Regions from separate parts of the Pantoea sp. X-Soil-MYKO-1785 genome, predicted to be linked through region 3. Evidence: predicted binding sites of a transcription regulator. Region 3 holds the regulator's gene; each other region holds the start of a gene.
What was found. The regulator CRP, encoded in region 3, controls carbon source genes, mostly activating them, when cyclic AMP is high. The targets are predictions, from matches to a motif close to ATGTGANNNNNNTCACAT.
Positions count from the first base shown of each region.

Region 1: the regulator CRP is predicted to act here: its motif matches at 1,642-1,659, upstream of epd (erythrose-4-phosphate dehydrogenase).
Region 2: the regulator CRP is predicted to act here: its motif matches at 2,889-2,906, upstream of cdd (cytidine deaminase).
Region 4: the regulator CRP is predicted to act here: its motif matches at 2,018-2,035, upstream of azuC (stress response protein AzuC).

Region 1 is NZ_AP036000.1:3,425,843-3,431,077, reverse strand. It holds gene tkt (transketolase) at 1-1,539, shown strand, start outside; gene epd (erythrose-4-phosphate dehydrogenase) at 1,848-2,867, shown strand; gene pgk (phosphoglycerate kinase) at 2,919-4,082, shown strand; gene fbaA (class II fructose-bisphosphate aldolase) at 4,188-5,235, shown strand, end outside.
Region 2 is NZ_AP036000.1:2,816,313-2,821,547, reverse strand. It holds gene AC6I8D_RS13490 (NAD-dependent malic enzyme) at 1-1,680, opposite strand, end outside; gene cdd (cytidine deaminase) at 1,950-2,840, opposite strand; gene AC6I8D_RS13480 (CidB/LrgB family autolysis modulator) at 2,961-3,653, opposite strand; gene AC6I8D_RS13475 (CidA/LrgA family protein) at 3,646-4,038, opposite strand; gene metG (methionine--tRNA ligase) at 4,267-5,235, opposite strand, start outside.
Region 3 is NZ_AP036000.1:3,814,716-3,819,950, forward strand. It holds gene AC6I8D_RS18155 (YheU family protein) at 1-166, shown strand, start outside; gene AC6I8D_RS18160 (phosphoribulokinase) at 228-1,097, shown strand; gene AC6I8D_RS18165 (OsmC family protein) at 1,574-1,978, opposite strand; gene crp (cAMP-activated global transcriptional regulator CRP) at 2,282-2,914, shown strand; gene AC6I8D_RS18175 (YccS/YhfK family putative transporter) at 2,972-5,047, shown strand; gene argD (bifunctional acetylornithine/succinyldiaminopimelate transaminase) at 5,049-5,235, opposite strand, start outside.
Region 4 is NZ_AP036000.1:4,014,395-4,019,629, reverse strand. It holds gene pdxR (MocR-like pyridoxine biosynthesis transcription factor PdxR) at 1-864, shown strand, start outside; gene AC6I8D_RS19085 (DUF1158 domain-containing protein) at 854-1,096, opposite strand; gene mntP (manganese efflux pump MntP) at 1,414-1,989, shown strand; gene azuC (stress response protein AzuC) at 2,109-2,186, shown strand; gene dgcN (N-acetyltransferase DgcN) at 2,436-3,443, shown strand; gene dgcA (N-acetyl-D-Glu racemase DgcA) at 3,445-4,410, shown strand; gene AC6I8D_RS19060 (ABC transporter ATP-binding protein) at 4,427-5,235, shown strand, end outside.

The sequences.
Region 1 (5,235 bases), 390 kb from region 3:
ATGGGTGATGGCTGCATGATGGAAGGTATTTCACACGAAGTCTGCTCACTGGCCGGTACCCTTAAGCTGGGCAAACTGGTGGCGTTTTATGATGACAACGGCATCTCAATCGACGGTCATATTGATGGCTGGTTCACGGATGACACGGCAAAACGCTTTGAAGCCTACGGCTGGCACGTGGTGCGTGGCGTAGATGGTCACGATTCTGATGCGATTGCTAAAGCGATCGACGAAGCGAAAAGCGTCAGCGATAAGCCGTCGCTGCTGATGTGTAAAACCGTTATCGGCTTCGGTTCACCGAACAAAGCGGGCACCCATGACTCGCACGGCGCACCGCTGGGCGATGATGAAGTCGCACTGACCCGCAAACAGCTGGGCTGGGAACACGCGCCTTTCGTTATCCCCTCTGACATCTACGCTGAGTGGGACGCTAAAGAAGCGGGCCAGGCAAAAGAAGCCGCATGGGATAAGAAATTTGCCGCTTACGCTCAGGCACACCCTGAACTGGCCGCCGAGTTCAAACGTCGCGTCAGCAATGAGCTGCCGGCAAACTGGCAGCAGGAGTCGCAGAAGTTTATCGAACAACTGCAGGCTAACCCGGCTAAAATCGCCAGCCGTAAAGCGTCACAGAATGCCATTGAAGCCTTTGGTAAAATCCTGCCGGAATATCTGGGGGGATCAGCCGATCTGGCGCCAAGCAACCTGACCATCTGGTCCGGCTCTAAGCCAATCAACGAAGACGCCGCGGGTAACTACATCCATTACGGCGTGCGTGAATTTGGTATGACCGCGATTGCTAACGGTCTGGCTCTGCACGGCGGTTTCCTGCCGTACACCGCCACCTTCCTGATGTTCGTTGAATATGCGCGTAACGCGGCGCGTATGGCGGCACTGATGAAGATCCGTCAGATCATGGTTTATACCCACGACTCAATCGGTCTGGGCGAAGATGGCCCGACTCACCAGCCGGTAGAGCAGATGGCCAGCCTGCGCACTACGCCGAACATGAGCCTGTGGCGTCCGTGTGACCAGGTTGAATCGGCAGTGGCATGGAAATATGCCATTGAGCGTAAAGATGGCCCGACAGCGCTGATCTTCTCGCGTCAGAATCTGGCGCAGCAGGAACGCAGCACTGAGCAGCTGGCTAACGTGGCGCGCGGTGGCTACGTACTGAAAGATTGCGACGCGACGCCTGAATTAATCCTGATCGCCACCGGTTCAGAAGTTGAACTGGCGGTTGGCGCCTGGGATAAACTCACCAGCGAAGGTCGTCAGGTACGCGTGGTCTCTATGCCATCAACCGATGCATTCGACAAGCAGAGTGACGCTTACCGTGAATCTGTGCTGCCGAAAGCGGTCAGCGCACGCGTAGCAATCGAAGCGGGTATCGCTGATTACTGGTTCAAATATACCGGTCTGAACGGCGCTATCGTCGGCATGACCAGCTTCGGCGAATCAGCACCGGCCGATCAGCTGTTCGAAATGTTTGGCTTTACCGTCGACAACGTTGTCGCTAAAGCGAAAGCGCTGCTGGCGTAACATCCGTCAGGCGGGCTCACACCCGCCTGATTAAAATCAGGGACGCTTCAGGCGTCCTTTTCGTTTTTTATTCCTGCAGTAATAACTATCTTTTGCGCCATTTTGTGACATAGATCCAAATATACGCAGTCCGATTGATCACAATCATTCCTGTTATTCCTCCCATCCTTTATTGTGGCTGAACCGTTTCAGTTGCCGGGCAGATCGCCCCGGTTTCAGACAATGCCGGGTAAGAATCTCCTGTACAAACTACAGCGAAGCGCTCAGGCTAACGGCACGTTTTTTCCGTCTGACGTGGCAGGAGAGAAATGACCATACGGGTAGCAATAAATGGGTTTGGCCGTATTGGACGCAACGTATTGCGTGCGCTGTATGAAACCGGCCGTCGTGCTGAGATCACCGTTGTCGCCATCAATGAGCTGGCCGAAGCGACCGGTATGGCGCATCTGCTGAAATATGACACCAGCCATGGCCGTTTTGCCTTTGATGTGCGGCAGGAGCGCGACGTGATGTGGGTCGGCGGCGATACCCTGCGCATTTTACACCGCGCTGAGATTGCCGATCTGCCGTGGCGCGAACTCGATATCGACGTGGTGCTGGATTGTACCGGCGTCTACGGCTCGCGCGCCGACGGCGAAGCGCATCTGCAGGCCGGCGCGAAGAAAGTGCTGTTCTCACATCCGGGCGGCAACGATCTCGATGCCACGGTGGTGTATGGCGTCAACCAGCAGTGGCTGAAAGCGACTGACTGCATCGTCTCGAATGCTTCCTGCACCACCAACTGTATTATTCCGGTGATCAAACTGCTGGATGACGCGTTTGGTATTGAGTCCGGCACCGTCACCACCATTCATTCGGCGATGCACGATCAACAGGTGATCGATGCCTATCACAGCGATCTGCGTCGTACCCGTGCCGCCAGCCAATCGATCATTCCAGTTGATACTCGGCTGGCGGCCGGGATTACCCGTATTTTTCCGAAATTCAACGATCGCTTTGAGGCGATTGCCGTGCGCGTGCCAACGATTAACGTGACGGCGATTGATCTCAGCGTTTCTGTACGCCAGCCGGTGAAGGCGTGTGAAGTTAACGCCTTGTTGCAAAGCGCGGCAGAAGGGGCATTTCGTGGTATAGTTGACTATACGGAATTACCGTTAGTCTCAGTCGATTTTAACCATGATCCGCACAGTGCCATTGTGGACGGCACCCAAACGCGGGTCAGTGGTCAACACCTGATCAAGACCCTGGTCTGGTGTGATAACGAATGGGGCTTTGCTAACCGAATGCTCGACACGACGTTAGCAATGGCCGCAAGCGGTTTCAGCTAGGGCGCGGTTTGCGCCTGGCAAAACTTATGAGAATCAACGAGAGGGTTCACCATGTCTGTAATTAAGATGACCGATCTGGATCTTGCTGGCAAACGCGTTCTGATCCGCGCCGATCTCAACGTACCAGTGAAAGAAGGGAAAGTGACGTCAGATGCACGTATCCGTGCTTCTCTGCCTACCATCGAAGCGGCGTTGAAACAGGGCGCGAAAGTGATGGTTACCTCTCACCTGGGTCGTCCGACCGAAGGTGAATACACCGAAGAGTTCTCACTGCTGCCGGTAGTTAACTACCTGAAAGAGAAGCTGAGCGGCACTAATGTGACCCTGGCAAAAGATTACCTCGACGGCGTTGAAGTGGGCGCTGGCGAACTGGTGGTTCTGGAAAACGTTCGCTTTAACAAAGGCGAAAAGAAAGATGACGAAGCACTGTCTAAAAAATACGCTGCCCTGTGCGACGTGTTCGTGATGGATGCGTTCGGTACCGCGCACCGTGCGCAGGCTTCTACCCACGGTGTCGGCAAATTTGCCCCGATCGCCTGTGCCGGTCCGCTGCTGTCAGCAGAGCTGGAAGCGCTGGGTAAAGTGATGAGCAACCCGGAGCGTCCGCTGGTCGCCGTCGTGGGCGGTTCTAAAGTATCGACTAAATTCGACGTACTGCAGTCGCTGGTGAAAATTGCTGACACCGTTATCGTCGGTGGCGGCATCGCTAACACCTTCGTGGCTATCGACAACAACGTCGGTAAATCACTGTATGAGCCAGACTTCGTTGAAGCGGCTAAAGGCCTGCGTGACCAGTACGGTATCCCGGTTCCAACCGACTCACGCGTTGGCACGGAATTCTCTGAAACTGCCCCGGCAACCGTGAAAAAGGTTTCGGAAGTGGCGGATAACGAAGAGATTATGGACTTCGGTGACGAAACCGCTCAGGCAATGGCCGCCATTCTGAAGGAGGCTAAAACCATCCTGTGGAACGGTCCGGTTGGCGTCTTTGAGTTCCCGAACTTCCGTAAAGGCACCGAAATCGTGGCGAATGCGATTGCCGACAGCGAAGCGTTCTCGGTTGCAGGCGGCGGTGACACCTTAGCGGCCATCGACCTGTTCGGTATCGAAGATAAAATTTCTTACATCTCGACCGGCGGTGGCGCGTTCCTCGAGTTCGTGGAAGGCAAAAAACTGCCAGCCGTTGCCATGCTGGAAGAGCGTGCGAAGCAGTAATCCTTTGGGGGCGATGCCGGGTGGCATCGCCTGAAGTCTTGCCCGTCAGGGCGTTTAAATCGAGGTCCCCACAGGGGATCCACGGTCACGAAACAGGACACAATCATGTCTAAAATTTTTGATTTCGTAAAACCCGGCGTTGTCACTGGTGATGACGTACAGAAGATCTTCAAAGTTGCGAAAGAGAACAAATTCGCACTGCCAGCGGTTAACTGCGTCGGTAGCGACTCGATCAATGCGGCACTGGAAGCAGCGGCAAAAGTAAAAGCGCCGATCATTATCCAGTTCTCTAACGGCGGTGCCGCGTTTATCGCCGGTAAAGGTTTCAAAACCGACAAGCCACAGGGCGCAGCTATTTTCGGTGCTATCGCTGGCGCACACCACGTGCACCTGATGGCAGAACAGTACGGCGTGCCGGTTATCCTGCATACTGACCACTGTGCCAAGAAACTGCTGCCGTGGATCGACGGTCTGCTGGACGCAGGCGAAGAGCACTTCAAGAAAACCGGTAAGCCACTGTTCTCTTCTCACATGATCGACCTGTCTGAAGAGTCACTGGAAGAAAACATCGAAATCAGCAGCAAGTACCTGGCGCGCATGGCGAAAATCGACATGACGCTGGAAATCGAACTGGGCTGCACCGGTGGTGAAGAAGATGGCGTCGACAACAGCCACATGGACGCATCTGCACTTTACACCCAGCCAGAAGATGTTAACTACGCCTACGAAAAACTGAATGCCATCAGCCCGCGTTTCACCATCGCGGCATCATTCGGTAACGTGCACGGCGTTTATAAGCCAGGCAACGTGAAACTGACCCCAACCATTCTGCGCGATTCGCAGAAATACGTGTGTGAAAAACACGGTCTGCCGCACAACGCGCTGGACTTCGTTTTCCACGGTGGTTCAGGTTCTTCTGCTGCAGAAATCGAAGAGTCTATCAGCTACGGCGTGATCAAGATGAACATCGATACCGATACCCAATGGGCGACCTGGGACGGCATCCTGCAGTACTACAAAAAGAACGAAGGCTATCTGCAGTCGCAGCTGGGTAACCCGGAAGGCGCTGACAAGCCAAATAAAAAATACTACGACCCACGCGTCTGGCTGCGTTCTGCCCAGGCCTCTATGGTGGTCCGTCTGGAGCAGGCTT
Region 2 (5,235 bases), 1.0 Mb from region 3:
ATAATGACGGTATTGCGGCAGCCAGAAGTTGTTGGCAATCGCCTGCGACAGCACATCTTCAGAGGTGACGACGGCGACACCCGCCAGCTGTGCCGCTTTGCCAACTTCCATAGCGATGATTTTCGACACGCCCTGGATATCTTTGATTTCCGGCAGTACCGGACCTTCGCCATCGTTCACCAGCGGCGAGCAGTCGGCCAGCGCGCGGCTGGCGGTCATCAGCATGGTGTCGGTGACGCGGCTGGCGCCTGACGCGATAACCCCCAGACCAATTCCCGGAAAGATGTAGGAGTTGTTGCACTGGGCAATCGGGTAGGTTTTACCGTTCCAGCTGACCGGCGAGAACGGACTGCCGGTGGCCACCAGCGCGGCACCGTCGGTCCAGGCGATGATATCGGCTGGCGTGGCTTCAACGCGTGACGTCGGGTTCGACAGCGGCATCACAATCGGGCGTTTGCAGTGTTTGTGCATCTCGCGAATGATCTCTTCGGTGAACAGCCCTGGCTGACCCGATACCCCAATCAGAATATCCGGGTGGGCGTTGCGCACCACGTCGAGCAGCGAAATCGCGTCACTGGTGACATCCCAGTGCTGAATGTTTTCGCTCTTCTGAACCAGTCTGCTCTGGAAATCGAGCAGGTTAGGCAGCTTGTCGGTCAGCAGACCAAAGCGATCCACCATCATTACCCGGCTGCGCGCTTCTTCATCGCTCAGGCCTTCCGATTTCATCTGGGCAATAATCTGTTCGGCGATGCCACAGCCGGCGGAACCGGCACCGAGGAACACCACCTTCTGTTCGCACAGGCGGCTGCCAGCTGCGCGGCTGGCGGCGATCAGCGTACCCACGGTAACCGCGGCGGTGCCCTGAATGTCGTCGTTAAAGCAGCAGACTTCATCGCGATAGCGGTTCAGCAACGGCATGGCGTTCTTCTGGGCGAAGTCTTCGAACTGCAACAGCACTTTCGGCCAGCGACGTTTAACCGCCTGAATAAAGTCATTAACGAAAGCGTCGTACTCTTCGCCGGTAATACGCGGATGACGCCAGCCCATGTAGAGCGGATCGTTCAGCAGCTGCTGATTATTGGTACCGACATCCAGCACCACCGGCAGGGTATAGGCCGGACTGATACCGCCACAGGCGGTGTAGAGCGACAGCTTACCGATCGGGATGCCCATGCCGCCGATGCCCTGGTCACCCAGACCCAGAATGCGCTCGCCGTCGGTGACCACAATCACCTTCACGTTCTGTTTGGTGGCGTTCTGCAGCATATCTTCGATGCGGTCGCGGTTCGGGTAAGAGATAAACACCCCGCGCGCCCGGCGATAGATTTCAGAGAAGTGTTCGCAGGCGGCGCCAACGGTTGGGGTGTAGATGATCGGCATCATCTCTTCGAGATGGTTGTCCAGCAGGCGATAAAACAGCGTTTCGTTGGTGTCCTGGATGTTACGCAGGTAGACGTGCTTATCGTTATTGTTTTTGAAGTCCTGGAACTGACGCCAGGCACGCTGCGCCTGTTCTTCAATCGACTCTACCGCTTCGGGCAGCAGACCATTGAGATTAAATTCGTTACGTTCTTCGATGCTAAAGGCACTGCCTTTATTGAGGAGGGGGAATTCCAGCAAAATCGGGCCAGCGTAAGGGATGTAGAGCGGGCGTTTACTTTCGTAGTCGAGTTCCATGCAGTAATGCTCCGGTTGCAGTGTTGTCTGGCGTCACGCCGGAAAGGTAGCGCCAGTTTACTTACCCGTTATAGCTCAGGCTGCAGGAGCAGTGCAGCGGCAGGTCTCCGCTGCGAATCATTCACGTACTTGCTGCCATCCTGCAACCCGAATTATTCAGAGTAATTTGTCATGACGTGAATTCTGGCGCCAGATCCTATGAAATTTCCCGCAGAAGTACAGCATTTGTTCATAAAAGGTCACAAAACTGTGGCCTTTCTGACAGTGGGTTATCCTTTGTGCAATTTTACTGACAGCAGCTCAGCGCAACCAAAAGTCTGTAAGGTTGCCTGCGTGGCGGCAAACTGGCTCAGCGTGGCATTTTCGACTTCTGCCAGCACCGCTCTTTTTATCTGACCGCTGTGTCCGCCCTGCATATTCAGCAGCACCAGCGCGGCCTGAAGCGGCGGAAAGCTGGGGTTAAACGCAGCATTCTCAGCATAGCGACCGGTGACAATGGTGCCGGACTCGGTTTCCAGCGCTACGCCGCTGTGTGACTGGCTGTAGGGCGCGTGGCTGGCATTGGCGGCGGCTACGGCGGCCTGCACCAGCGCATCTCCCTCAGCGCTGTAACCGTGATCGACCGCATCCATCAGCAGGGTGGTGATGTCGAGATCGCGCGGGCCAAAGGCGTCAGGCAGATAATCAGCCAGGGTACTGATGGCGCGCTGTGGCAGCGAGATACGAATCCCGGTACCGCTGTTGAGTTCATTCATAAACTGACGGCAATGACCGCACGGAGTGTAGTTAACCGTGATGGTTTCCAGCTGGCGTTCACCGCGCAGCCAGGCGTGGGTAATCGCGCTTTGCTCAGCATGCACCGTCTGTTGCAGCGGAGTGCCGACAAATTCCATGTTGGCACCAAAGTACCAGTTACCACTGGTGCCACGGGCGATCGCCCCGACGTTAAAGTGCGACACCGTGGCCACCGCACAGGCCGCTGCCAGCGGCAGCAGCGCCAGCGCCAGCGCATCGGCGTCCATCTGAGTCTGTTGCTGCAGCGAGGCGATCTGGTCGGCGCGCAGCACGGCCTGGAAGTCAGGCGCGTCCAGCAGCGGAGCCAGCGCGGTTTGCAGGGTTGACGGCAACGCCTCGAAGGCGGAGAGGTAACGTGAATGCATGAGAGCCTCATTAAATTCAGCAGGGCGATATGCCAGTCACCGGTTTATATGTGATCCCCGTCGCTCTGACAATGCAACCTGTGTTGCATGTTTCAACTTTGCGAGATCTATCGCAAAGTTTTAGCCAAACCAGTGCAGCAGTAACGGAAAAATAAACGGTGCCAGCAAAGAAGTAATGATGCCGCAAATCACCAGCGCCAGTGAACTGAACGCCCCTTCCTGATAATCGACTTCGGCCGCCCGGGCGGTTCCGAGCGCATGAGAGGCGTTACCGATCGCCAGACCGCGCGCCGCTTTCGATTTGACGCCCAGCAGGTTCAGCAGCATATGCCCGAACACCGCCCCCAGCACGCCGGCAATCAATACGCAGATGGCGCTGATCGCCGGGATGCCGTGCAGCGATCCGGAGACCGCCATCGCGATGGGCGTGGTGACTGATTTGGGAATAATGGTGGCGGCAATTTCCGGCGTGGCGCCCAGCCACAGGGCGATAGCGGTGCCTGATATCATGGCGGTCAGGCTCCCGATAAAGCAGACGCCAATGATCGACTTCCAGCGGGCGCGAATCTGATGCATCTGCTCATACAGCGGCAGCGCCAGCGCAACTACCGCCGGTTGCAGCAGCTGGTTAAGAATCTGACTGCCGGCAAAGTAGCGCGAGTAGGGCAACTGCAGCAGCAGCAGGATCGGGATGATGATCGCCATCGCCACCAGCAGCGGATTAAGCAGCGAGATTTTCAGGGTCAGCGCCAGCTTGCGTGCCAGAAAGAACGCCGCGAGGGTCAGCGGCAGGGACCACCAGATATCACTCATCGTTCGGCTCCCGGAGCGGACGGCGGCTGTGCAACTGGTGGGCGCTGACGCCGACTACCGCCAGCACCACAAAAGTACTGACCACGCAGGAGATGACGATTGGACCAAACTGGGCGCTGAGAATATCGGTGTGGCTCATCACGCCGACGCTGATCGGTACAAACAGCAGCGCCATATAGCGAATGATCAGATGGCAGCCCGGTTTGACCCAGTTCACCGGCAGGATTTGCGACGCCAGCAGGGCAAACAGAATCAGCATCCCGAGAATACTGCCAGGAATGGTTATCGGCAGCAGCGAGGCGATGCCGTTGCCACTGTATAAGCAGAGATAAATGATGATAAAGGCACGAAGGTAGCGCCCGCAGACAGACAGCACGGTGAGCATGACAGGCTCCTGTTTTCACTGTTCTTCATCATACGCATTAACCGCTTAGCGTGCTAGCGATCACATAAAAGCCGCGACGGTTCGGCTGAGTTAGCGTTAAACAGACAAAGCAGAGCGGAGAAGAAACCAAAAAGCACGGAGGGAATACCGGACGGCTGAATTGCAGAGATAAAGCGGAAGCTCCCCTTGCACCGGCAACCTGGCGTAAGGGGAGTCAAGCGTGTGGGATTACTTGACCGGCATACCCGGTACCGCACCGCTGTCTACCGACAGGACAAACAGATCTTTACCGCCCGGTCCCGCCGACAGCACCATCCCTTCGGAGATGCCAAAGCGCATTTTACGCGGCGCCAGGTTAGCAACGATGATAGTCATCTTGCCGACCAGCACCGACGGATCGGGATAGGCCGCACGAATGCCGGAGAAGATCTGACGCTTCTCGCCACCCAGGTCGAGTTGCAGACGCAACAGCTTGTCTGAGCCATCGACCAGCTCCGCCTGCTCAATCAGCGCTACCCGCATGTCGACTTTAGCGAAGTCATCGATGGTGATGGTGTCACCAACCGGCGCATCTGCCAGCGGACCGCTAACCGCCGGGACGCTGGCCGCGGCGGCATCCTCTTTCGACGCCTCAATCAGACCCTCGACCTTCGCCATTTCAATCCGGCTGTAGAGCGCTTTAAATGGCGCAACCTGATGATCCAGCAGCGGCTGCGGAATCGCATCCCAGCTCAGTTCGCAGTTAAGGAAGCCTTCTGCGCGCGCGCTCAGCGACGGCAGCACCGGCTTCAGCCAGGTCATCAGCACGCGGAACAGGTTAATCCCCATCGAGCAGATCGCCTGCAGATCGGCGTCGCGGCCTTCCTGCTTCGCGACCACCCACGGTGCCTGCTCATCAACGTAGCGGTTTGCCAGGTCAGCCAGCGCCATGATTTCGCGGATCGCGCGGCTGTATTCGCGGCTCGCCCAGGCTTCACCGATCTTCTCTGACGCATCAACAAAGGTCTGATAGAGCACCGGATCGGCCAGTTCAGCCGCCAGCTTGCCGTCAAAGCGTTTGGTGATAAAGCCGGCGTTACGTGACGCCAGGTTCACCACTTTATTGACGATGTCAGCGTTGACGCGCTGAACGAAATCTTCCAGGTTCAGGTCGATGTCGTCGATGCGTGAAGAGAGTTTTGCCGCGTAGTAGTAACG
Region 3 (5,235 bases):
AACTTTCGTACTGCGTGAAGGCACCGACTACGGCGAGCAGGAACGCAGCCTGAACGAAAAAGTGGCTGACGTGCGCCGCCAGCTGGAAACCGGCGAAGTAGTGCTGGTGTGGTCGGAACTGCATGAATCGGTCAATATCATGCCGCGCAAAGAATTTCGCGGCTGATGCAGCCAGCGGCAATTCATGTTAACAATGCGCATGACCCGATTTCACAGGGAGCTTTTTTATGTCAGCACGCCATCCGATAATCGCCGTCACCGGTTCCAGCGGCGCGGGGACCACCACCACCAGTCTCGCGTTCCGTAAAATTTTTCAGCAGCTTGATCTGCACGCTGCCGAACTGGAAGGCGACAGTTTCCACCGCTTCACCCGGCCTGAAATGGATATGGCGATCCGCAAGGCGCGCGATTTAGGCCGTCATGTCAGCTATTTCGGTCCGGAAGCCAATGACTTTGGCTTACTGGAGCAGAGCTTCAGGCAGTATGGGCTCGACGGCCAGGGCCAGTCGCGTAAGTACCTGCATACCTATGATGAAGCGGTGCCGTGGAATCAGGTGCCGGGCACCTTTACGCCGTGGCAGCCGCTGCCGCAAAACACCGATATCCTGTTTTACGAAGGACTGCACGGTGGCGTAGTGACCGCCCAGCATAACGTGGCGGAACATGTCGACCTGCTGGTAGGCGTGGTGCCGATTGTTAACCTCGAGTGGATTCAGAAGCTGGTGCGTGACACCAGCGAACGCGGCCATTCGCGTGAAGCAGTAATGGATTCGGTGGTGCGTTCAATGGAAGATTACATTAATTTCATTACGCCACAGTTCTCGCGCACCCACCTGAACTTCCAGCGGGTGCCGACGGTCGACACTTCGAATCCGTTTGCCGCCCGCGCGATTCCGTCACTGGATGAGAGCTTCGTGGTGATCCATTTTCAGGCGCTGGACGATATCGACTTTCCTTATCTGCTGGCGATGCTGCAGGGATCGTTCATTTCGCATATCAATACGCTGGTGGTGCCGGGCGGGAAAATGGGGCTGGCGATGGAGCTGATCATGGGTCCGCTGGTGAAGCGGCTGGTGGAAGGCAAGCGGATAGAGTAAGAGGCCAGCAAAAACCGCTCTGAGAGCAGATGTCTTTAACAAAGATAGTAAAACTGGCTTTCCTGCGGCTAAAGACTTACCCCTGGGCAGGCTTCAGGGAGCATACACCTTTCGCAAAGACGCAAAACCGCTATCCCTGGCAGGCTCAGCGCGGGCCATCCCTGGCCCGCGATGCTTTGCTACAGGCATATGCTCCCTTCGCTTCACGTCCGACAACCGCATCCGGTTTCAGGAAGGTCGCTACAGACAAACCCTGGGCAGAAAGAATCTGGCAGCAATAGATAAGTTCAACACGCAGGGAACCGGGTCAGAAGAGGAAAGCGTCCCGCGCCAGGGACGGCGCGGGTCGAGCGGCCAGGGATTGGCTTAAGCGACTTTCCGATCTGACCCGGTTCCCTGCCCAGGCACAGTCTTAAATCAACCTGCATCAGATACTGGAAGTGAAGTTAGCAGGTCTGCAATGACCCTTGCGGCTATTACAGTTCGATCACTTCATAGCTGTGGGTGATGGTGACGCCTTTACCCAGCATGATAGCGACCGAGCAATATTTTTCAGCAGAAAGATCCACCGCGCGTGAGACCGCCTTATCCTGTAGCGCTTTGCCGCTCACGATAAAGTGCAGGTTGATGTGCGTAAAGATTCGCGGCGCTTCTTCACGACGTTCTGAGGTCAGTTTCACTTCACAATCAGCCACATCGTTGCGACCTTTTTGCAGAATTGAAACCACGTCGATGGCGCTGCATCCGCCTGCCGCCATCAGCACCATCTCCATTGGGCTGGGCGCTTTATCACCCGAATTGCCATCCATTAACACCTGATGACCGGATGACGACTCACCGAGGAATGTCAGTCCTTCTACCCATTTCACTCTTGCCTGCATGATTTTCGCTCCAGAATATGCGGTTTTGCCGTCAGAGTACGCTTTCGCCTGGTAAACAGCAATCCAGAGAAATCCGCTGTTAGCTGAAGCGAGACAACAGAAGACAGTCGGCAAAAGCTGTGCTACAAACAGTGCTGAAAATATTTTTCGTCACCTGATGGCGAAGCCGGGAAGAATGATGCGCACTGCGCCGAATGCAGCCCGAATAATTTCCTGTAAGGGAAACGCTTGAAGCTTTCATCGCCTGACAGGGAAAACTGCCCCCTGTATTTTGGGCACGATTACAACAGAGGATAATAGCGAATGGTTCTCGGCAAACCGCAAACAGACCCTACACTCGAATGGTTCCTGTCCCATTGCCATATTCACAAGTATCCATCCAAAAGTACGCTGATTCATCAAGGTGAAAAAGCTGAAACGCTTTACTACATCGTGAAAGGTTCCGTTGCGGTTCTGATCAAAGATGAAGAAGGCAAAGAGATGATTCTTTCTTACCTGAATCAGGGCGATTTCATTGGCGAGCTTGGCCTGTTCGAAGAAGGTCAGGAGCGCAGCGCCTGGGTACGTGCGAAAACCGCGTGCGAAGTGGCGGAGATTTCCTACAAGAAATTCCGTCAGCTGATCCAGGTTAACCCGGATATCCTGATGCGACTGTCGTCGCAGATGGCGCGTCGCCTGCAGGTTACGTCTGAAAAAGTGGGTAACCTCGCTTTCCTCGACGTGACCGGACGCATTGCTCAGACTCTGCTTAACCTGGCGAAGCAGCCAGACGCCATGACGCATCCCGACGGCATGCAAATTAAAATTACTCGTCAGGAAATTGGCCAAATCGTTGGTTGTTCACGTGAAACCGTGGGCCGTATTTTGAAGATGCTGGAAGATCAGAATCTGATCTCTGCACACGGCAAAACCATCGTCGTTTACGGCACCCGCTAATTCCTGTCACCCACGGCGTGATGGCAACATCGCGCCGTTATTGTTTGTGTTGGGCCGATGTGGCGTCGAATTATTTACCATCCTGAAGTCAACTACGCCTTGCGGCAAACCCTGGTGCTCTGTCTGCCCGTGGCGCTGGGCTGGCTGGCTGGCGACCTGCAAAAAGGTCTGCTGTTCTCGTTAGTTCCCGCCTGTTGCAATATCGCCGGTCTGGATACCCCGCATAAACGCTTCTTCAAACGCCTGATTGTCGGCGGCAGCCTGTTTGCGCTCGGCAGCTTCCTGATTCAGTGGCTGACGCAGCACGCCATTCCGCTGCCGCTGATTCTGTTCGCCTTGCCGTTGCTGCTGGGGGTCACCGGCGAAATCAGTCCGCTACACGGCCGCCTGCTGCCCGGCACCCTGATCGCCGCCATCTTCACGCTGAGCCTGATTGGCCGTATGCCGATCTATGTGCCGCCGCTGCTCTATATCGGCGGCACGCTATGGTATGGGCTGTTTAACTGGTTCTGGTTCTGGCTGTGGAAAGAGCAGCCGATGCGTGAAAGCCTGAGCCTGATCTACCGCGAACTGGCCAACTATTGCGATGCCAAATATACCCTGCTGACCCAGCTGACCGACCCGGAAAAGGCCCTGCCGCCGCTGCTGGCGCGCCAGCAGAAAGTGGTCGATATGATCACCACCTGTTACCAGCAGATGCACATGCTTTCCGCCAGCCGGGATCACAGCCATAAGCGGCTGACCCGCGCCTTTCAGGTGGCGCTGGACCTGCAGGAACACATCTCGGTCAGCCTGCATCAGCCGGAAGAGGTGCAGAAACTGGTGGAGCAGAGCCATGCCGAAGCGGTGATCCGCTGGAATGCCCAGACTATTTCGGCCCGCTTACGGGTGCTGGCGGATAACATTCTCTATCACCAGTTGCCGGATCGTTTTGGCATGGAGAAGCAGCTCAGCGCGCTGGAAAAAATTGCCCGTCAGCATCCTGATAATCCGGTGGGGAATTTCTGCCTCTATCACTTCAATCGTATTGCGCGGGTGCTTCGCACCCAAAAGCCGCTCTATCAACGTGACCTGATGGCCGATCGCCAGCGCCGTCTGCCGCTTTTGCCGGCGCTGCGCAGCTACCTGTCGTGGCGTTCATCGGCGCTGCGCACCGCCGGTCGCTTTGCGGTGATGCTGATGCTGGGCAGCGCGCTGGCGCTGTTTTTCAACATTCCTAAGCCGTACTGGATTCTGATGACCATTATGTTCGTCAGCCAGAACGGCTACGGTGCCACCCGCGTCCGCATCCAGCACCGGGCGCTGGGCACGTTTGCCGGTCTGGTGATTGCGGCTGCCACCTTACGCCTGGCGGTGCCGGAGTCGCTGGTGCTGCTGATCATGCTGCTGATCACCTTTATCAGCTACCGGTTTACCCGCCAGTTTTACGGCTGGTCGATGATTGGTTTTACGGTGACGGCGGTCTACTCGCTGCAGCTGCTGTCGCTGAACGGGGCGCAGTTCCTGCTGCCACGCCTGATGGATACGCTGATGGGTTGCCTGATCGCCTTTGGCGGAATGCTGTGGCTGTGGCCGCAGTGGCAGAGCGGCTTACTGCGGCAGAACGCCCACGACGCACTGGAAACCTATCAGGATGCGCTACGGCTGCTGCTGGGGGCGGAACAGTCGCCGGAGAAACTGGCGTACCAGCGGATACGGGTCAATCAGGCGCACAATGCGCTGTTTAACTCCCTGAACCAGGCGATGCAGGAACCGGCTTTCAACGCTCAGTACCTCAAAGATATGCGTCTGTGGGTCACCCACAGCCAGTTTATTGTTGAGCACATCAATGCAATGACGATTCTGGCGCGCGAACACACCATGCTGACCGCCTCGTTAGCTGAGCGCTATCTGCAGTCCTGCGAAATTGCGCTGCAACGTTGTCAGCAGCGGCTGGAATATGACGGTGCCAGTTCGCAGGTTAACCTGCTGGATGAGGTAGAAAATATTAATGAAGGGCCGGTGACAGTCGTCGAACAGCATGTGCGCCGTATTCTGGATCATCTGAGCGTGATGCACACCATTTCTTCTCTGGCGTGGAGCCAGCGACCGCAACATGGCCGCTGGCTGATCAGACGGTTACGCAAAAACTAAATCAGCCGCTAATCACCTTGCCGACGGCGGCGGCGAAGCGGCGCATGCCCTCTTCGATGTCGGCGGGTTCGATGATCAGCGAAGGTGCAAAACGCATCACGTCGGTGCCGGCCACCAGCACCATTACCCCTTCTGCGGCTGCCGCATTGAGGATATCGCGCGCCTTGCCGCTATGCTGAGGCTTCAGC
Region 4 (5,235 bases), 200 kb from region 3:
GGCCTGATTGGCCTGGCAATGGATTTTCAGGGGAAACAGGCGTGGCTGGAAGATCCAGGCTTTATGGTCGCCCGGCGGGCGATAGAAACCCTGCGGGTAAGGCCGGTTGCCGTGCCGGTCGACGCCGAAGGTTTGCAGGTTGAGGAAGGTCTGGCGCGGGCACCGGATGCGGCGTTTGCGCTGGTCACGCCGGGCCAGCAGGCACCGCTCGGCGTAACGATGTCGCCGGCACGCCGCCATGCGTTGCTTAACTGGGCCAGCCGCCAGCAGCGCTGGATCATTGAGGATGATTATCTGGGCGAACTGCAGCCCGGCCACCGGGCTGCACCGGCGCTGGCGGCGCTCGACAGTGAGGGCCGGGTGCTGCATATCGGCACCTTCAGCAAATCGCTGACGCCGCGCTTGCGGCTCGGCTTTTTAGTGGCGCCACCCGCTCTGGTCTCGCGCTTTGCGGATGTCAGTGCGCTGTTAGCCCCGGCATCGTCGGGACTGCTTCATGATGCGGTGGCGGTGTTCCTGCGGGAAGGGCACTTCATGCGGCATCTGCGGCGCATGAAGCGGGTCTACCATGAACGACTGGAGCAGATGATGGCCGCTCTGCAACCCCATTTTCCCGCGGTGCAACGTGCCGGGCTGTCGGTGATTGTCAGGTTGCCGGCCGGTACGCCGGATCGGCTGATTGCGCAGCAAGCATTGGCCTATGGTATGGCCCCGTCACCGCTGTCGATCTGGTATCAGCGCGACGAACAACGCTGCGCCGGACTGCTGCTCGGAGCGGCTCAGTTACCGCGAGACGGCTATGCGCGCAGCGCAGCCCGCCTGAAAGCGCTGGTCGATGCGCATACCGCCCGACTCAGCTGCTGAACCAGCGACGCCAGACGAAGCGAATCACAAAAAACTCCACCGTGCCCAGCAGTAAAAACCAGATACAGAACACCAGGGTGTAGAGCTGGTTAAGATCCTGCAAATGCAGCATCTGCTGCAGGTGCTGTGCCATTGACAGGCTAAAGGCTGGCGCAGGCAGCAGCAGGGCAGAGAGAAACCCCAACAGCAAAATGCCGCCAGGCACGATTAACGTTTCAAAAGGGTTATTCATAACGGGCATCCGGTAATAATAAGCCGGGCATTTTCCGGCAATCCGCGCTGGGGTTCAATCAGGGAATGCAGACGCTGCGGCCAGACAAGCCCGAAATCCGCCCGGAAAACCATCAGAAAATGCTTTGCCACCATCGACTTAGCGCGAAACATAGCGAATGATAAAAGTTATAGCCTTGGCTATACTTAAATCCATGATTTTACTGTCTTTTTATCTTTGCGGTTGCGTGGTAGACTGCGCGCACTTTTTCATTACTGAACACTTTGTGTGGTGAATACAGCGTGAATTGCCGCTTTTTCGCCCCAGGTGAATAAATCATGACCTTTATTGCCACCTTAATTCTTGCCCTGGGTATGTCGATGGACGCGTTTGCTGCTGCACTGGGCAAAGGTGCCACCTTGCATCGTCCTGGTTTTAAAGAAGCGCTGCGCACCGGTCTGATTTTTGGCTCAATCGAAGCCTTAACGCCGCTGATTGGCTGGGCGCTTGGCCTGGCCGCCAGTCGTTACATCATGGCGTGGGACCACTGGATCGCTTTTATTCTGCTGGCGTTTTTAGGCGGGCGGATGATGATGGAAGGTTTTCGTCAGACCGCCGTCGCTGAACCCTGTGAAGCGCCGCAAAGCCATGGCTTTATGGTACTGGCCACCACCGCAGTGGCGACCAGCCTTGATGCGCTGGCGGTCGGTGTGGGCCTGGCCTTCCTGCAGGTCAACATTATTACCACTGCGCTGACCATCGGAGCCGCTACCACCGTTATGGCCACCACCGGCGTGTTGGTGGGACGCTTTATTGGTCCGGTACTCGGCAAATGGGCGGAAGTGCTCGGCGGTCTGGTGTTGATAGCCGTCGGTGCGACCATCCTGCTGCAGCATCTCGGTCAGGCTGCTTAACGGCTTTTTGCGCATAAAAAGCGCAATTTTGTGATCCGGTTCAAAATTTATTGCCGATAAAACGCGCTGAAGTTATACTTTTCGCGTATTTCTTCAACTAATTTTGCATCAGGTGTCACATGAAACGCATTTTTAACTACGTGTTCCGCGCTTACGTCGAGACCTTCAAACACGTACCGCCGGGTGCGATGTACTAAGCACTCCGCAAGAAACCCTCGATAATCGCGGTCAGGGATCGACCGATGATTATCACTTTTTCTTCTGTTCCAGCCTCTCTGGTTAGCCTCATTCTGCTGTTCTGATTCGCTTATCGGCTGTTGTCATAAGCGTCGCCTCTGACTATACCCTCAGGTTATACCCCAGCATTAAACAAGCATTCGTCTCGCTGTCATCCGCATGAAATATTCAGCTCAGGCCCTATCACCTGTCTGAAAAAGAGAAACGTCATGCTGATCCCTCAACCCTATCTACTTTTCCTTGGCGATGTCACCGATCCGCTGGCGGCGAAAACGGCGCGCGGCATTCAGGTCTGGCGTCCGGAACAGTGCGTTGGCGAAATGTCCCTGCCCGGCTGTACCGTCAGTCTGGGACTTGAGACGCTGGACATTGTCAGTGCCAAAGCGCGCGGTGCGAAAACGCTGGTACTGGGAACCGCTAATGCCGGTGGCTATCTACCGGCACACTGGCTTGAAACCGTGACCGGCGCAATTAAAGCGGGCCTGAACGTGGCCAGCGGTTTGCACCATCGTCTGGCCGATGAGCCGGAACTGGTGGCGCTGGCGGCAGAACACGGGGTGGCGTTGTTTGATATCCGCCATATGCGGCCAGCACTGACGGTCGGCAGCGGTAAAAAACGTAGCGGCAAACGGGTACTAACGGTGGGCACCGACTGCTCTGTTGGCAAGATGTACACCTCACTGGCCCTGGAAGCGGCGATGCGCGATCGCGGCATGAAGGCGGATTTCCGCGCCACCGGCCAGACCGGCATTCTGGTAGCCGGTGAGGGTATCGCGATTGATGCAGTGATCGCTGACTTTATCGCCGGGGCCGCCGAAGCGCTGTCACCGGCGAATGAAGACGATCACTGGGATATTGTCGAAGGTCAGGGCTCGTTGTTTCACCCCTCTTATGCGGGCGTCAGCATGGGGCTGATTCACGGTGCGCAGCCGCACTGGCTGGTGATGTGTCATGAGATGGGACGTCCGCATATGCGCCACCTGCCGCATCAGCCGATGGTCAGTCTGGCAGAGTGTGTGGAAGCCAATTTGCGGGCGGCCAGCGTAACCAGTGATCAGGTGAAGCTGGCCGGATTCGCCCTCAACACCTCCGGTTACGGTGAACAGCAGGCCCGCGACTATTGCGCACAGGTCAGTGCAGAATTTGGCGTGCCGGCTACCGATCCGGTGCGGTTTGGTATTGATGCCATCGCGGCACTGTTGCAGGAACGTGGCTGAGATGCGCCGCATGCAGATCGCGGTGGCTGAACTGCCGCTGGCGAAGCCCTTTGCAATTTCACGCGGCACCCGCACTGCCGTCACGGTGATTCGCGTCACGCTGGAGCAGGACGGTTTTATTGGTCTCGGCGAGTGCACGCCGACGCCGCGCTACGGCGAAAGTATCGCCAGCGTCAGTGCGCAGCTGGCGGCACTGCAAAGCGAAATCGAAGCCGGACTGAGCCGTGCGGCGTTACAGAATCGACTGGCGGCAGGCGCGGCGCGCAACGCGCTGGACTGTGCCCTGTGGCGGCTCAATGCCGCCCGGGCCAGAGAGACGCTCTGGCAGCAAACCGGCCGTGAAAAGCCACATGCTGTGGTAACAGCGGAGACCCTGAGTCTGGACAGCATTGAACGCATGGCGAGTGCCGCCGCGGACGCCGTATCACGGGGCGCACTGCTGCTGAAAATCAAACTCGACCACCAGCACATTGTCGGGAAAGTGGCGGCCATCCGCGCCGCTGCTCCCGAGGCGACGCTGATTATCGACGCCAATGAGGCCTGGCACGGTCTCGATCTGCCTTCGCTCTTCACCGCCCTACAGGCGTATGACATCGCCATGATTGAGCAGCCCTTACCAGCGGGTCAGGATAGCGAGTTACTGGATTTTCCCCATCCGATTCCCGTTTGTGCTGATGAAAGCTGCCATACCGTGGCGGATATCGCCGCGCTGCGGCATCGCTACGAAATGATCAACATCAAGCTCGACAAGTGCGGCGGCCTGACGGAGGCGCTGGCGATGGTGGCCGCCGCCCAACAGCAGCACATGCGCCTGATGGTGGGCTGCATGCTTGGCTCATCGCTGGCGATGGAGGCGGCACTGCCGGTAGCAATCGGCGCAGAGTATGTCGATCTTGATGGGCCAATCTGGCTGGCGGCTGACAGCTCGCCCTTCCTCTCGTATTCGCAAGGCCGTATCTGGCTTTAACGCACCCGGAGCAACGATGACGGACACTTCTTCTCTTAATCCGACCGCCCGGAGTGCCGCTGCGCCGGTTCTCACCATTGACAATCTTTGCGTCAGTTTCCGCGGACGCAGCGGCGTACACCGGGCGCTGAATGGCATCTCGTTTGAGATCAACCCTGGCGAAATCGTCGCGGTAGTGGGGGAAAGCGGATCGGGAAAATCTGTTACATCGCTGGCCATTATGGGGCTGTTAGCCGCCTCAGCGCGCACCGAACGCGGCTCAATTCTGTTTCGCGATCGCAGCGGTAAGCAGCACGATCTCAGCACCCTCAGCGAAGAACAACGACGCAAGCTGCGCGGCCGCGAAATGGCAATGATCTTTCAGGAGCCGATGACCTCGCTGAATCCGGTATTGCGGGTAGGCGACCAGCTGACGGAGGCGCTGCGCGATCACCAGTTGTGCGATAACGCGCAGGCGACAGCGCGGGCCCGAACATTGCTGCAGCAGGTACGGATAGCAGATGTTGATCGGGTGATGAAAAGTTACCCGCACGCACTCTCCGGCGGCATGCGGCAACGGGTAATGATTGCGCAGGCGCTGGCCTGCGATCCGCAATTGCTGATCGCCGATGAGCCGACTACCGCGCTGGATGTCACCGTTCAGGCGCGCATCCTGCACATCCTGCGCGATTTGCAGCAGCAGAAGCAGATGGCGGTGCTGTTTATCACCCATGATATGGGCGTGGTGGCAGAGGTCGCCGATCGGGTGGTGGTGATGTATCGCGGTAACGTGGTCGAACAGGGCCCGGTAGCGGAGATCTTCAGCGCGCCTCAGCATGACTACAC